DNA from 4 places in the Ideonella flava genome. Region 2 is predicted to be linked to each of the others. Evidence: predicted binding sites of a transcription regulator. Region 2 holds the regulator's gene; each other region holds the start of a gene.
What was found. Region 2 encodes FNR, which switches genes on or off when oxygen is low (the NO sensors DNR and NnrR bind a similar motif). Its sites were predicted from a motif close to TTGATNNNNATCAA; they were not measured.
Positions count from the first base shown of each region.

Region 1: the regulator FNR is predicted to act here: its motif matches at 1,293-1,306, upstream of ACS5PM_RS02730 (3-hydroxybenzoate 6-monooxygenase).
Region 3: the regulator FNR is predicted to act here: its motif matches at 1,541-1,554, upstream of ACS5PM_RS21955 (universal stress protein).
Region 4: the regulator FNR is predicted to act here: its motif matches at 2,085-2,098, upstream of ACS5PM_RS31670 (hemerythrin domain-containing protein).

Region 1 covers NZ_JBPZHD010000001.1:616,661-620,042, forward strand. The annotation lists gene ACS5PM_RS02725 (cupin domain-containing protein) at 1-3, opposite strand, end outside; gene ACS5PM_RS02730 (3-hydroxybenzoate 6-monooxygenase) at 23-1,222, opposite strand; gene ACS5PM_RS02735 (LysR family transcriptional regulator) at 1,345-2,244, shown strand; gene ACS5PM_RS02740 (low affinity iron permease family protein) at 2,347-2,871, shown strand; gene ACS5PM_RS02745 (bifunctional hydroxymethylpyrimidine kinase/phosphomethylpyrimidine kinase) at 2,881-3,382, opposite strand, start outside.
Region 2 covers NZ_JBPZHD010000015.1:75,429-78,810, forward strand. The annotation lists gene hemN (oxygen-independent coproporphyrinogen III oxidase) at 1-1,294, opposite strand, end outside; gene fnr (fumarate/nitrate reduction transcriptional regulator Fnr) at 1,394-2,152, shown strand; gene ACS5PM_RS28210 (hypothetical protein) at 2,496-2,744, opposite strand; gene ACS5PM_RS28215 (nitrogen fixation protein FixH) at 2,758-3,012, opposite strand; gene ccoG (cytochrome c oxidase accessory protein CcoG) at 3,045-3,382, opposite strand, start outside.
Region 3 covers NZ_JBPZHD010000010.1:106,694-110,075, reverse strand. The annotation lists gene ACS5PM_RS21965 (galactose oxidase early set domain-containing protein) at 1-128, shown strand, start outside; gene ACS5PM_RS21960 (ZIP family metal transporter) at 227-1,003, shown strand; gene ACS5PM_RS21955 (universal stress protein) at 1,031-1,465, opposite strand; gene ACS5PM_RS21950 (sulfurtransferase) at 1,596-2,459, opposite strand; gene ACS5PM_RS21945 (DMT family transporter) at 2,467-3,360, opposite strand; gene trpS (tryptophan--tRNA ligase) at 3,363-3,382, opposite strand, start outside.
Region 4 covers NZ_JBPZHD010000021.1:26,953-30,334, forward strand. The annotation lists gene ACS5PM_RS31655 (DMT family transporter) at 1-404, shown strand, start outside; gene ACS5PM_RS31660 (MgtC/SapB family protein) at 415-1,161, shown strand; gene ACS5PM_RS31665 (peroxiredoxin) at 1,301-1,960, opposite strand; gene ACS5PM_RS31670 (hemerythrin domain-containing protein) at 2,155-2,751, shown strand; gene ACS5PM_RS31675 (TetR/AcrR family transcriptional regulator) at 2,764-3,382, opposite strand, start outside.

The DNA of each region.
Region 1 (3,382 bases), on a different contig from region 2:
CATGTTCGTCTCCTTCGTGATTTCAGTCGGCCAGGCAGGTGTCGGCCGTCCAGCCGTAGAGCCATTCCATGGCGTCGTAGAAGCGCTCTGGGGAACGGCCCTTCCACAGCTCGTTGCGCACCAGCCGCTCGACGCCCTTGGCGTGGAAGATGCGCCCCATCTCACGGGCCGACAGCACCACCCGTGCGGTGCGCGCGATGCGCGAGCGCTCGTAGCGGGCGAAGGCGGGCTGCAGCTCGTTGTCGTGGGCGCGCAGCGCCTCGCCCAGCGTCACCGCGTCCTCCAGCGCCATGCAGGCCCCCTGGGCCAGGTACTGCAGCGTCGGGTGCGCGGCGTCGCCCAGCAGCGTGGCGCGGCCGAAGGTCCATTGGCCTATGGGCTCGCGGTCGGCGGTGGCCCAGCGCTTCCAATCCTTGGGCAGGTCTATCAGCTGGCGGGCCCGGGCGCAGATGCCTTCGAAATAGCTGCGCACTTCCTCGCGGTTGCCTTCGCGCACGCTCCACTCCTCCTTCTCGCGGCTGTGGAAGGTGACGACCACGTTGTACTGCTCACCACCGCGCAACGGGTAGTGGACGAGGTGGCAGTTCGGGCCGACCCAGATGCTCGCGGCGTTCCACTGCAGGTCGGCCGGGAAGTCGCGGCGGTCGATCACCGCTCGGTAGACCACATGGCCGGACACCCGAGGCTCGTCGGCGACGTACTGCCGCCGCACCGCCGACTTGACGCCATCGGCGCCGATCAGCGCCGCGCCACGGTGCGCCTGGCCCTGGGCATCGATGACCGTGACGCCGGCGTCGTCCTGCTCTATGCGCTGGACACACGTGCCGGTGGCCACCTGGATGCGGTCGGTCTGCTGCGCGCCTTCGAGCAGCGACTGGTGCACGTCAGCGCGGTGGATCACCGCATAGGGATTGCCGAAGCGCTGGCGAAATGCCTCGCCGGTGGGGATGCGGCCGACCAGCGTCTCGTCGAGCGCGTCGTGCATCACCATCTCGTCGGTGTAGACGGCCCGGGCCCGTGCCTGCGGCCCCACGCCCAGGGCGTCGAAGGCGGCGAAGGCATTGGGCCCCAGCTGGATGCCGGCGCCGATCTCGCCCAGTTGCGCCGCCTGCTCCAGCACCTTGACGTCGAAGCCCTGCCGCACCAGCGCGAGGGCCGCCGCGATGCCACCGATGCCGCCACCGGCCACCAGGATGGGCAGCTGTCGTCTGTTCGAAGCCATTGCTTGTCTCCTGCTTTCCACTCGATGGGCCGCAGTGTGGGCAAGGGCCTCTATCTCGTAAACGCCATCGTTGATATACGTCAAATTGCGTTTCTTGATAATGTCCGGCCAGGAGGGCCGCCATGGCCAAGCTCGACATCGACTGGCTCAACGTGTTCGTGGAGGTCTACAAGACCCAGAGCGTCTCGCGCGCCGCCGAGCGCCTGGGCATCGCGCAGGCCAACGCCAGCATCGCGCTGGCCAAGCTGAGGCGCCACTTCGGCGACCAGCTGTTCTCACGCACCTCGCGCGGCATGGAGCCCACGCCCTACGCCCGGCAGATCCATCCCGACGTGCTCGCCTCGCTGGAGACGTTGAACCGGCTCGTCGAGGCGCACGGGCCGCGCTTCGATCCAGCCACGGCCGAGCGGCAGTTCCGCATCAGCATGACCGACATCAGCGAGGTCGTCGTGCTGCCCACGCTGGTCAACCGCCTGCGGCGCGTGGCGCCAGGCGTGATCGTCGAGGCCGAGCACATCTCCACCGAAAGCCCGCGGCGGCTCGAATCCGGCGAGATCGACCTGGCGGTGGGCTTCATGCCGCAGCTTGAAGCGGGCTTCTACCAGCAGACGCTGTTCCAGCAGGATTTCGTCTGCCTCGCCGCACGCGACCATCCGCGCATCCGGACGAAGCCGACGCGGCGCGCCTTCCTGGCCGAAGGGCACATCGTCGTGACGACCTCGGGCACCGGCCACGCCATCGTCGAGAAGCTGCTCGCGCAGCAAGGGATGGAGCGGCGCGTCGTGCTGAAGGTGCCGAGTTTCCTGGGGGTGGCGCGGCTGGTCGCGCGGACGGAGCTGCTGGTCATCGTGCCGCGGCGCCTGGGCGACACGCTGGCGCGCCAGGAGGACGTGCGCGTGCTGGAGCCGCCCGTCACCCTCCCCCCATTCGCCGTCAAGCAGCACTGGCACGAGCGCTTCCATGCGGACGCAGGCAACGCGTGGCTCAGGGCCACGCTGGCGGAGCTCTTGCGGGACCGCTGACGAGCTCGGCCTACACCGGCTCGGGACGTCGACCTACACAGGCCTCGCGAGCGCCGGGACAAGCTAATGGCGGGCCGCGACAGCCTGGAGTCCTAAGCCATCATGAGCCAAGCCGACCACGACCACCCCGCCCCACGCGAGCACGTCGACACCCTGGGCCTCATCACGAGCCGCGGCAGCCCGGCCTACGGCGCGCACACGATGCTGCTGCGGGCTTTCGACCGCTTCGCCACGCTGATCACGCGCTGGGCGGGTTCGCCGGCCGCCTTCTGCTTCGCGCTGATCATCGTTCTAGGCTGGGCCCTCGTGGGCCCGCTGTTCGGGTTCTCGGAGGGCTGGCAGCTGGTGATCAACACCGGCACCACCATCGTGACCTTCCTCATGGTGTTCCTCATCCAGCAGAGCCAGAACAAGGACAGCGTGGCAATGCACCTCAAGCTGGATGAGCTGCTGGCCTCCAGCCGCTTCGCCAGCAACCGGATGATCGGTATCGAGGACCTGAACGAGCAGGACTTGCACGAGGTCGCCGCCTTCTACCTCCGCCTGGCCCAGCGGGCCAAGCAGACCGGGCCCCGCAAGGAGGCCCACTCCATCGACGAAGAGGGCCTGCCGACCGACAAGGTCTGACCCGCCGCCCTACCCCATCCTGCCGAGCATCGGGTGCGGCAGGGACGGCGGCGGTTCGCACGGGGCCCGGCGCCCCGCCGCGATGGCCCGTTGAAAAGCCGGCACGGTGACATCCGGGTCTTCGCTCAAACCACGCACCACGCACACGCCGTCCGGGCCACAGGCGGCTGCCAGTTCAGCCTGCTCGGTCGTCAGGATGCCGCCGATGGCCACGACGGGATGGCCCGCCATGCGAGACCACCAGCGCAGGTTGTCCAGCCCTTGCGGAACCCACGGCATGGCCTTGGTCAGCGTCGGCCACACCGGCCCGCAAGCGATGTAGCGCGGGGCCACGGCGCGTGCCCTGGCCAGTTCCCAGAGGCTGTGCGAGCTGATGCCCAGTGCCACCTTGCTGGCGGCCAGCGCTGCGCGGCCGGATTCGCCGAGCTCGAGCAGATCCTCCTGGCCGAGGTGAACCCCGGGTGAACCGAGCTCGACCGCCAGCGCCCAGTGATCGTTGACGAAGAGCTCG
Region 2 (3,382 bases):
AGGGCTCGAGCTCGGCCAGCTCGGTGCGGAAGTACTCCTTCACGTCCACCAGGTAGGCCAGCTCGACGGATTCGAACTCCAGCCGCCCCTGGCACATCAGGGCCATGATGACCGCGCGACGCAGCAGGTCGTCGCGAGTCAGGGCCAGGCCTCGAACGACCGGGAACTGCCCTTGCGCGATCGCGTCGTAGTACTCCGGCAGCGTCTTGGCGTTCTGGCTGTAGGTGGCGCCCATCCGGCCGATGGCCGAAACGCCCAGCCCGATCAGGTCGCAATCGGGCTGGGTGCTGTAGCCCTGGAAGTTGCGGTGCAGGCGCCCCTGTCGCTTCGCGGCCGCCAGCGAATCGCCGTGCAGGGCGAAGTGATCCATGCCGATGTAGGCATAGCCATGGCCCATGAAGCTGGCGATGGCGCCCGAGAGCATCGCCACCCGGTCCTGGGGCGGCGGCAGATCGGCGGCATCGATGCGCCGCTGCGGCTTGAAGCGCTGAGGCAGGTGCGCGTAGGCATACAGCGCGATGCGGTCCGGCCGCAATTCGCCCACCTGGGCGGTGGTGCGCGCGAACGAGGCCGGCGTCTGCTTCGGCAGGCCGTAGATGAGGTCGACGTTGATGGACTCGAAGCCCAGCGAGCGGGCGTCGCGCATGAGGTCTCGCACCATCTCGAAGGACTGCACGCGGTGGACCGCCTTCTGCACCTCGGGATCGAAATCCTGCACGCCGAAGCTCAGGCGGTTGAAGCCCATCGTCCGCAGGGCACCGAGGCGCTCGGCGCTCACGGTCCGCGGATCCACTTCGATCGACACCTCGGCACCCGGGGCAATGCGGAAGGCCTGGCCCAGCACCTGCATCAGGTCGGCGAGTTCGGCATCCGTGAGGAAGGTGGGCGAGCCACCGCCGAAATGCAGCTGGGACACGGCTTGCGGCGCGCCGAGGGCTGCCGCGTGCATGGCGATTTCCGCCTTCAGGGCCCGCAGGTACTCCGCGGCGCGATCGTGGTGCCGGGTGATGACCTTGTTGCAGGCGCAGTAGTAGCAGACCGATTCGCAGAACGGAATGTGCACGTACACGGACAGCGGCGTCTTGCCGCCGACCCGAGCTCCCTCGGCCCGCTGGCGCAAGGCTCCCTGGTATTCCGCCGGCCCGAAGGCTTCGACGAAGCGGTCGGCCGTGGGATAGGACGTGTAGCGCGGCCCCGGTACGTCGAAACGGCGCAGCAGGTCCACCGGCAGGAACTGCGATGCGCTCGCGGCCTCGGGGGGAGCGGTGGATGCTTCGGCAGGCTGGATGGTCATGGAGCGATGGTGCCTCGCCACCCCGCGGGTCGACCTTGACATGCCTCAAGCCGGAGGCCGCCTGTCGGGCCAAGAATGGACAAGCTCTTGAGGAGGATCATGTCGCCTACGCCCTCGACCCCGACGCCCGTCACGACACGCGTCAAGCCCCAGGCCTTCAAGGTCGCCTGTTCCAGCTGCAACCTGCGTGAGCTGTGCCTGCCGGTCGGGCTGAGCCATGACGATCTCGAACGCATGGACACCCTGGTGGCCACGCGGCGCAGCGTCCCGAGAGGCGACACGCTGTTCCGTTGCGGCGACGAGTTCCAGTCGTTGTACGCCGTGCGCACCGGCTTCTTCAAGACCTGCGTGTCGTCGGAGGACGGTCGCGACCAGGTCACCGGCTTCCAGATGGCCGGCGAACTGCTCGGCCTCGACGGCATCAGCAGCGATCGCCATTCCTGCGATGCCGTGGCGCTGGAGGATTCGCAGGTCTGCGTGATCCCCTTCGGCCAACTCGAGGAACTGTCCCGCGAGTTCACGGATCTGCAGCGCCAGTTCAACAAGATCATGAGCCGCGAGATCGTCCGCGACCACGGCGTGATGCTGCTGCTCGGCAGCATGCGCGCGGAGGAGCGGCTGGCGGCCTTCCTCCTCAACCTGACCCAGCGCCTGCAGGCCCGTGGCTTCTCGCCCTCGGCGCTGATCCTGCGGATGACGCGGGAGGAGATCGGCAGCTACCTCGGGCTCAAGCTCGAGACTGTGAGCCGCACCTTCTCCAAGTTCCAGGACGACGGTCTGCTCGAAGTCAGGCAGCGTCAGATCCAGATCCTGAACCAGGCCGGCCTCTCAAAGCTTGTCAACGGTGCGGCCTGTTAGGGCCCCCACGGCCCCTGCCGGGGGCTGCCCCCCAAAGGGGCTCGCGCAGCGGACCGGCAGAGCCGTGGATTGTTGACCCCCGCGCCCCCTGCCGGGGGCTACCCCCCAAGGGGGCTCGTGCAGCGGACCGGCAGAGCCGTGGATTGTTGACCCCCACGCCCCCTGCCGGGGGCTGCCCCCCAAGGGGGCTCGCGCAGCGGACCGGCAGAGCCGTGGATTGTTGACCCCCACGCCCCCTGCCGGGGGCTGCCCCCCAAGGGGGCTCGCGCAGCGGACCGGCAGAGCCGGATCCGCGCACGCCCTGGTAGGGGAGCGGCGCTGCGCGCGCTCCGTCAAATGCGTGTCAGCGGGTGTCGGGGTGGACGAGGAATTGGGTGATCGAGGACGCGAGGGAGATCACCATCCAGAACATCAGGAAGGTCACCGAGTAGACGGTCGTCGGCTGCCACTCGATGGGAGCGGCGCCGAACCACTGCAGGTGCTCCGGATCGACCACGGCAAAGACCAATGTCTCCAGTACGCCCGCCATGAGAAAGGCCGGCCACAGGATGCACAGGGTGCGGGTCGGGCGGTCGGTCGGTGGCGAGGTCATGGCGCAGCGCTGCTCAGGGCTTGGGCGTGGCCGCGTGGTTGCGGGCCTGCAGCGCCGGGGTCATCGACTCGGGCGTCGACGAACGCTCGCTGATGCCGCCCCGCTCTTCGGGGCCGAGGACCGGATCCGCGCCACGGGCCGCTATGAAGGCTGTGGCGAGGCTGGCGATGACGACGGCCAGCGGCCCGCCGATCACCAGCCAGACCATCGGATAGCGCCACCAGGCGACCGGTTCGCCGTGGTGTTGAAGTGGAGGAGAAGTCGACATATGAAACCTCGGTGAACGAACCCCGTGCAGCGTCAGCGCGGCACGATGAAGGTGGATTTCTCGTTGACCAGAACCGCCGCGCCGTCATCGGCGAGCCGCTCGACATGGAATTCGATAGGATGCGCGCCCGCCCCGGCTTGCAGAGCGGATTCGGGCGGCACCTGCACCTGCAGCGTCACCCAACGCGCTTCCGCGGGCTGGATGGCCAGGCCGGGGTCGCTCGCCAGCGCGATGCCCTGCATTCCAGTGACGCTCAAGTGGTAGCGCTGAGGCTGCTCGGTGGCGTTCATGATCTGCAGCCGGTAGACGTTCTCGATCCGGCCTTCGTCGGCGAGCCGGGCCAGGGAGGAACGGTCGCGCACCACATCCA
Region 3 (3,382 bases), on a different contig from region 2:
GCGGCAAGAACCTGACGGTGACCCTGCCGGCATCGGCCCACAACGCGCCGCCGGGCTTCTACATGCTGTTCGCGATCGATGCGCAGGGCGTGCCGTCCAAGGCCAAGGTGCTGCGCCTGGGCAGCTGAGCCCAGCATGCCGGGGCGGCCCGCCGCGCCGCATGAACTAAGATCCGCTCCTGTCGCCGCGCCCCACCGGGCGCGGCTTTGCTTTCGCCTGCCGCCGAATGACCCTGCTCTACATCATCGCCGCCACGCTGATCGGCGGCGTGCTGTCGGTGGTGATCGCCGCATCGATGACCTTCGCGGTGCTGGGCTGGCTGGTCAAGCACCTGGTCAGCCTTTCCACCGGCGTGCTGCTGGCCACCGCCCTGCTGCACGTGCTGCCCGAGGCTTTCGAAAGCAGCGTCAGTCCGCATGCGCTGTTCGCCACCCTGCTCGGCGGGCTGCTTTTCTTCTTCCTGCTCGAGAAGGCCGAGCTGTACCGGCACGCCCACCACCACGAGGGCGACGGGCACGGCCACCATCATCACTTCGATGCCGAACAGGCCGGGCGCGGCGGCTTCAGCGTGCTGGTGGGCGACAGCATCCACAACTTCTGCGACGGCATCATCATCGCTGCCGCCTTCCTCGTGAGCCCGGAGTTGGGCGCCACCACCTCGCTGGCCATCATCCTGCACGAGATCCCGCAGGAGGTGGGCGACACCATCGTGCTGATCAACGCGGGCTTCAGCCGCCGCAAGGCGCTGCTGTACAACGCCTTGTCGGGCCTGACGGCCGTGGTCGGCGGAGTGCTCGGCTACTTCGTGGTCGGCGCCTGGCAGCCGGTATTTCCGTACCTGCTGGTGGTGGCCTCGAGCAGCTTCATCTACGTGGCCGTGGCCGATCTCATCCCGCAGATGCAACGCCACCTGCCCTGGCGCGAACTGCTGGCCCAGGTGGCCTGGATAGGCGCCGGCCTGGCGCTCATCCTCGTCGCCACGCACTGGTTGCACGGCGGCTGACGGAGCGCCCGTCGCCGTGCCGCGGCGTCACTTGACGACCAGGATGGGCACGGTGCAATGGGTCAGCACCTTCTGCGTCTCGCTGCCCAGCAGCAGCGCGCTCACGCCACGCCGCCCATGCGACGCCATGACGATCAGGTCGCAGCCCTGGTTCTTGGCGTGGTCGGTGATCGCTTCCCAGGGGTGCAGGGCTTCGATCGTGTGGCCGGCACAGGCCAGGCCCTCCTTCGCAGCCTCGTCGACGACGGCCTTCACGCGGGCCGAGGCGATGCGCTCCTGCGCGTCGTAGAACTCCTGCGGCGGCACCGGCTGCATCTCCGAAATGGCGCTGTAGGGGAAGGGCTCCTTCACACTGATCGTCGACAGCTTGGCTCCCAGGGTCTTGGCCAGCGTGATCGCGGTCGTGACGGCCTTGGCGGTGATGTCCGAGCCGTCGGTCGGGACGAGGATGTTGCGGTACATGCGGCAGTCCTTTCTCGTGATGGCCGGGCCGCGGCCGGGCACGAGCGAAGTGTTGCGCGTTCGCCGCCGCTTGTCTTGACCCCTGTCAAGGGCGGGTCGCGTCGTCTCTTCGGTCCTGCTCGGGCCGCCTTCAGGACCGCGCGATCGGCCGGTCCGCGTCGGCCGACCACTCGCTCCAGGATCCGGGGTACAGCGCGGAGCCCCGCAACCCTGCGGCCTCCATCGCCAACAGGTTCTGGCAGGCGGTCACGCCGGAACCGCAGTAGTGCGCGATGCGTTCCGGCGCGGCGCCGAAGCCCTCGAAGACGCGGCGCAGTTCAGTTGAAGCGCGAAAGCGACCGCTGGCTTCCAGGTTGTCCTTGAAGAAGCGGTTGCGGGCGCCCGGGATGTGGCCGGCCTGGGTGTCCAGGGGTTCGACTTCGCCGCGAAAGCGTTCCGGCGCCCGGGCGTCGATCAACAGGGTGGCACCGGGGTCGGCCAGGAGGCTGGAGGCGTCGATGGTCGGCATGCCGGAGGGGCGCAGCGGATAGCCCTGCGCCACGGACGCATGGGGCGTCGCGCCTTCCTCCAATGGCCCGCCGGCGGACTGCCAGGCGGCGAGCCCGCCATCCAGCACCGCGACTTCGGCGTGGCCCATCCAGCGCAGCAGCCACCACGCGCGAGCCGCGTACGGGCCGCCCTGCGCGTCATATGCGACGACCGGCGTGCTGGCGTGCACGCCCCAGCGCGCCAGCGTCGCCGCGAAGGCCTCCCTCGTGGGCAAGGGATGCCTGCCGCCGTCGACCGGGCCGCGCGTGGTCTTCTGTCCGCACAGGTCGCGGTCCAGGTGCGCGTAGCGTGCTTCAGGCAGATGCCGAGCGGCGAACGCGGCCTCGCCGGCGTTGACATCGGCCAGGTCGAAGCTGCAATCCAGCACCACTGGCCAGCCAGGCGTGCCGTGGCGGGCGAGAAGGTCGTCGGCGCTGATCAGTGGGGTGGCAAGCGGCTGGGCCATGTTGGTTTCAGGATTCGAAGGTGGAGGTGTCGTGGGCCGCGGCGGCGGCGCTGCGCTGACGCAGGCGCGTGGCGGCCAGTCCGGCCCCGATGATCAGCGCCATGCCGGCCAGCGCACTGGCCGTGACCGGATCGTCGAACAGCAGCACGCCGTAGACGAAGGAGAACACGATCCCCATGTACTGCAGGCTCGCGTTCGACAAGGCCTTGCCGATCGCATAGGCGCGGGTCATGAGCATCTGGGCCACGGTGGCGAGCACGCCGGTCGCCAGCAACAGGGCGATGCCCTCCCAGGCGTGGGCATGGGCGCCCGTGGCGAGCGTTAGCAGCCCGCCAGCGACCAGGCCGCCCAAGGAGAAGTAGAAGACCACGCGGTACTCCGGCTCGCCGACGCGTCCGAGGGCCGTGACCTGCATGTAGGCCATCGCCGCGCAGACTCCCGACGCGAGGCCTGCCAGCGCACCGCGGAACTGGTCTCGCTCCAGCGTGGGCTGGAGCACCAGCGCCACGCCGGCGAAACCGGTGAGCACCGTGGCGATGAGGCGCGGGTCGATGCGTGCCGAGCCGAGCAGGACGGCGCCGCCGATCAGGAACAGCGCCATCCAGACCGAACTCATGTAGTTCAGGGTGATGGCGGTGGCCAGGGGCAGCTGTCCGATGGCGTAGAACCACAGCACCAGCGAGACCACGCCGATGAGGCTGCGCCAGAAATGCATCCCCGGCACGCCGGTCCGCAGGCTGCCGCCGCGCACGCTCGTCAGGCCGGCGATGAACAGCATGCCCACCAGGCTGCGGTAGAGCACGATCTCGCCGGCGTTGTAGTGGGCCGAAGCGAGCTTCACGCACACGCCCATCGTCGAGAACAGCAACGACGCCAGCAGCATCAGGACAGGCGCGGACATGCTCAGCCGCTCAACCCCATCG
Region 4 (3,382 bases), on a different contig from region 2:
AGCGCTGGCTCACCGGCGTGCCGCCGATGGCGCTGGCGGCCGGCAGCCAGCTGTCCGCCGCCATCGTGCTGCTGCCGCTGGTGCTGTGGCGCTGGCCCGACGTGCCGCCGAGCGGCCACGCCTGGGGCGCGGCGATCGCCCTGGCGCTGCTGTGCACCGGGGTCGCCTACGTCCTGTTCTTCCGGCTCATCGGGAACATAGGGTCGACCAATGCCCTGTCGGTCACCTTCCTCATCCCGGGCTTCGCCATCGCCTGGGGCGGGCTGTTCCTGGGCGAGGCAGTCAACGCGACGATGCTGGTCGCTTGCGCCGTGGTCCTCGTCGGCACTTCGCTCGTCACCGGCGTGTGGCGGCCGCGCATCGGGAGCCGCGCCGGCGTCGAGACCCGCGATACCGCGGGATGACAATGCGCGGATGCTGACCCCCGACTGGCTTGCCGGCTTCTGGTCGCCCTCGGCGCTCGAGGTCAACGCCGTCGTCTTCCTGAACCTGCTGGGCGCCCTGGCGCTCGGGCTGCTGGTCGGCTACGAGCGCTCGTACCACGGCCGTGCGGCCGGCATGAGGACGTACGGCATCGTCTGCATGGCCTCGGCCGCGCTGACCGTGTTCGCCGGCTATCCCGACCACTGGTATGGCGGCGGCCATGCCACGGTGCTCGGCGTGATGGATCCGACGCGCGTGGTGCAGGGCATCGTCACCGGGGTCGGCTTCCTCGGCGCCGGGGTCATCATGAAGGAGGGGCTGAACATCAGCGGCCTCACCACAGCGGCCTCGATCTGGGCCTCCTGCGCGATCGGGGTGCTGGTGGGCATAGGCTTCTACGGCGCCGCCATCCTGCTGGCCCTGCTGTCAGCGGCGCTGATGATGTGGGGATCGCGCATCGAGGGCAACCTGCCCTCGCGCCATGCCATCGCCGTCCAGGTGCGCTTCACGGCTGGCTATAGGCCGACGGAAGCGATCGTGTCCGGATGGGCCGCCTCCAGCGGCTACGAACTGGCCCGGGGCTCGATCACCATCAGCGGCGACCCCGAGCAGATCGAATGGCGCTTCGTCGCCGTCGCCGTGACCACCTCGCGGGCGGCATCCCTGCCGCAGATCGCCGAGGTGCTGGCCGGCCGCGCCGAAGTAGAACGCTTCCAGCTCTCCCACGCCAGAAACTAACGGCCCCGCTCCTTGGAGCGGGGCCCTTCACGGGCGTGCGCGGATCCGGCTCTGCCGGTCCGCTCGAGGCGAGCCCCAGAGAACCGAAGGGTCCCTTCGTGACCCTGGGGGCAGCCCCCGGTAGGGGGCGTGGGGGCCCTTATTTAGGTTGCTTGACGACGCGAAGGTAGGGCTTCACGGTCTTCCAGCCTTGCGGGAAGAGCGTCTTGGCGTCTTCGTCGGACACGGAGCCGGCGATGATCACGTCCTCGCCCTGCTTCCAGTTCGCGGGGGTGGCGACCTTGTGGGCGGCCGTGAGCTGCATCGAATCCAGGACTCGCAGCACTTCATCGAAGTTGCGGCCGGTGGTCATCGGGTAGGTGAGCATCAGCTTGATGCGCTTGTCCGGGCCGATGATGAAGACCGAACGCACCGTCGCGTTGGTGGCCGCGGTGCGGCCGGCGGAGGTGCCGGGCTCTTCGGCAGGCAGCATGTTGTAGAGCTTGGCCACCTTCAGGTCGGTGTCGCCGATCATCGGGTACTTGACGGCCGCGCCTTGCGTCTCCTCGATGTCGTGGGCCCAGCGCTCGTGGTCTTCCACCGGGTCGATGGACAGGCCGATCAGCTTGGCGCCGCGCTTCTTGAACTCCGGCTCGATCTTGGCCATGTAGCCGAGCTCGGTGGTGCACACGGGCGTGAAATCCTTGGGATGCGAGAACAGTACCGCCCAGGAATCGCCGATCCACTGGTGGAAGTCGATCGGGCCTTGGGTGGTTTGCGCCGTGAAGTTGGGCGCGGTGTCGTTGATGCGCAGGGACATGTGGAAGCCTCCGTCTCGATCGGGCCCCACGAAGGCAGGGCCGGACCGAAGATCGTAGCGCTTATGGCCGCCCAGGGGTTATGAGGGAAGCGCCCATGCTGCTGCGTGGCCGGCGCGCGCTGGCTTGATCTGCGGCAAGGCCGGTGGCGAGCCCGGATGCGAACCTTGGCCAAGTCATCTGACGGGAACATTCCATGACGGCCGCCACCTTGCGAATCCTGCACGAAGAGCACGCTGCGCTGGCAGCCATGCTGCGCTCCATCCTGCTGCTGCTCGCCCAGGCCACGCGAGACCGTACGGCGCCGGATTTCGGCGCGCTGCGCTCCATGCTGTTCTACGTCGACGAATTCCCCGAGAAGCGCCACCACCACAAGGAATCGACGCTGCTGTTCCCGAAGCTGCGCCAGCGCACGGCCGAGGCCGGGGCGCTGCTGGACCGGCTGGACGAGGACCATGCCAAGGGCGAAGAGGCCATCCGCTCGCTGGAGCATGCCTTGCTGGCCTACGAAATGATGGGCGAAGCCCGGCGCGCCGCCTTCGACCAGGCCGCCCACCGCTACGTGGACTTCTACATGGCCCACATGCGGCTGGAGGAAGAGCAGATCCTGCCGCTGGCCGAGCGGGTGCTCACGGCCGAGGACTGGGCCGAGCTGGACGCCGCCTTCGGCGCCAACCGCGACCCGCTGACCGGCCATCCGCCGGAGGCCGAGTACCAGGCCCTGTTCAGCCGCATCGCCAACGCCGTGCCGGCGCCAATAGGCCTCGGCCCGGCAGCGAAGTCCGCCGCCTGAGCCCGACAAGCTTCAGCGCGCCTTCGATCGCTTGGTGGCCGGCGCGGGAGCCGGAGCTTCCGGCCAGGCCCGCATCGCCGCTTCGACCGTGGCCAGCAGCTGTGCCTTGGTCGCGCCGTCCTTGGCCTGGATCGACATGCCTCCGTAGACGGCACTGAACAGCCTCGCCAGCGAGGCTGCATCGGTGTCGGGAGGCAGTTCGCCCTCGCGCACGCCCCGTGCGATGCGCTCACGGATGCCCGCCTCCGCGGCGCTGCGCCGCTTGGCCATCGCTGCCTGGACGTGCGCCGAGGCCACCGTGCAATTCATCGTCGCCATGGCGACCATGCAGCCCTTGGGGTGCGAGGAGCGGGTCTGCTCATGCGCGGCTTCGCGCAGCAGGCGCTCGATCGCGCCGCGCGCCGTGGGCTCCTCGGCGAGCGCACGCGGGACGCCGCTGCCGGGCCCGTCGACATAGCGCTCGATGGCCTCCCAGAACAGGTGCTCCTTGTCGCCGAAGGCGGTGTACAGGCTGGGCGGCGTGATGCCCATTGCGCCGGTCAGCTCGGCGATGGTGGCGCCTTCGTAGCCGTATTCCCAGAACACGTGCATCGCGGCTTCGAGCGCGGCTTCGCGGTCGAAGGACAGGGGT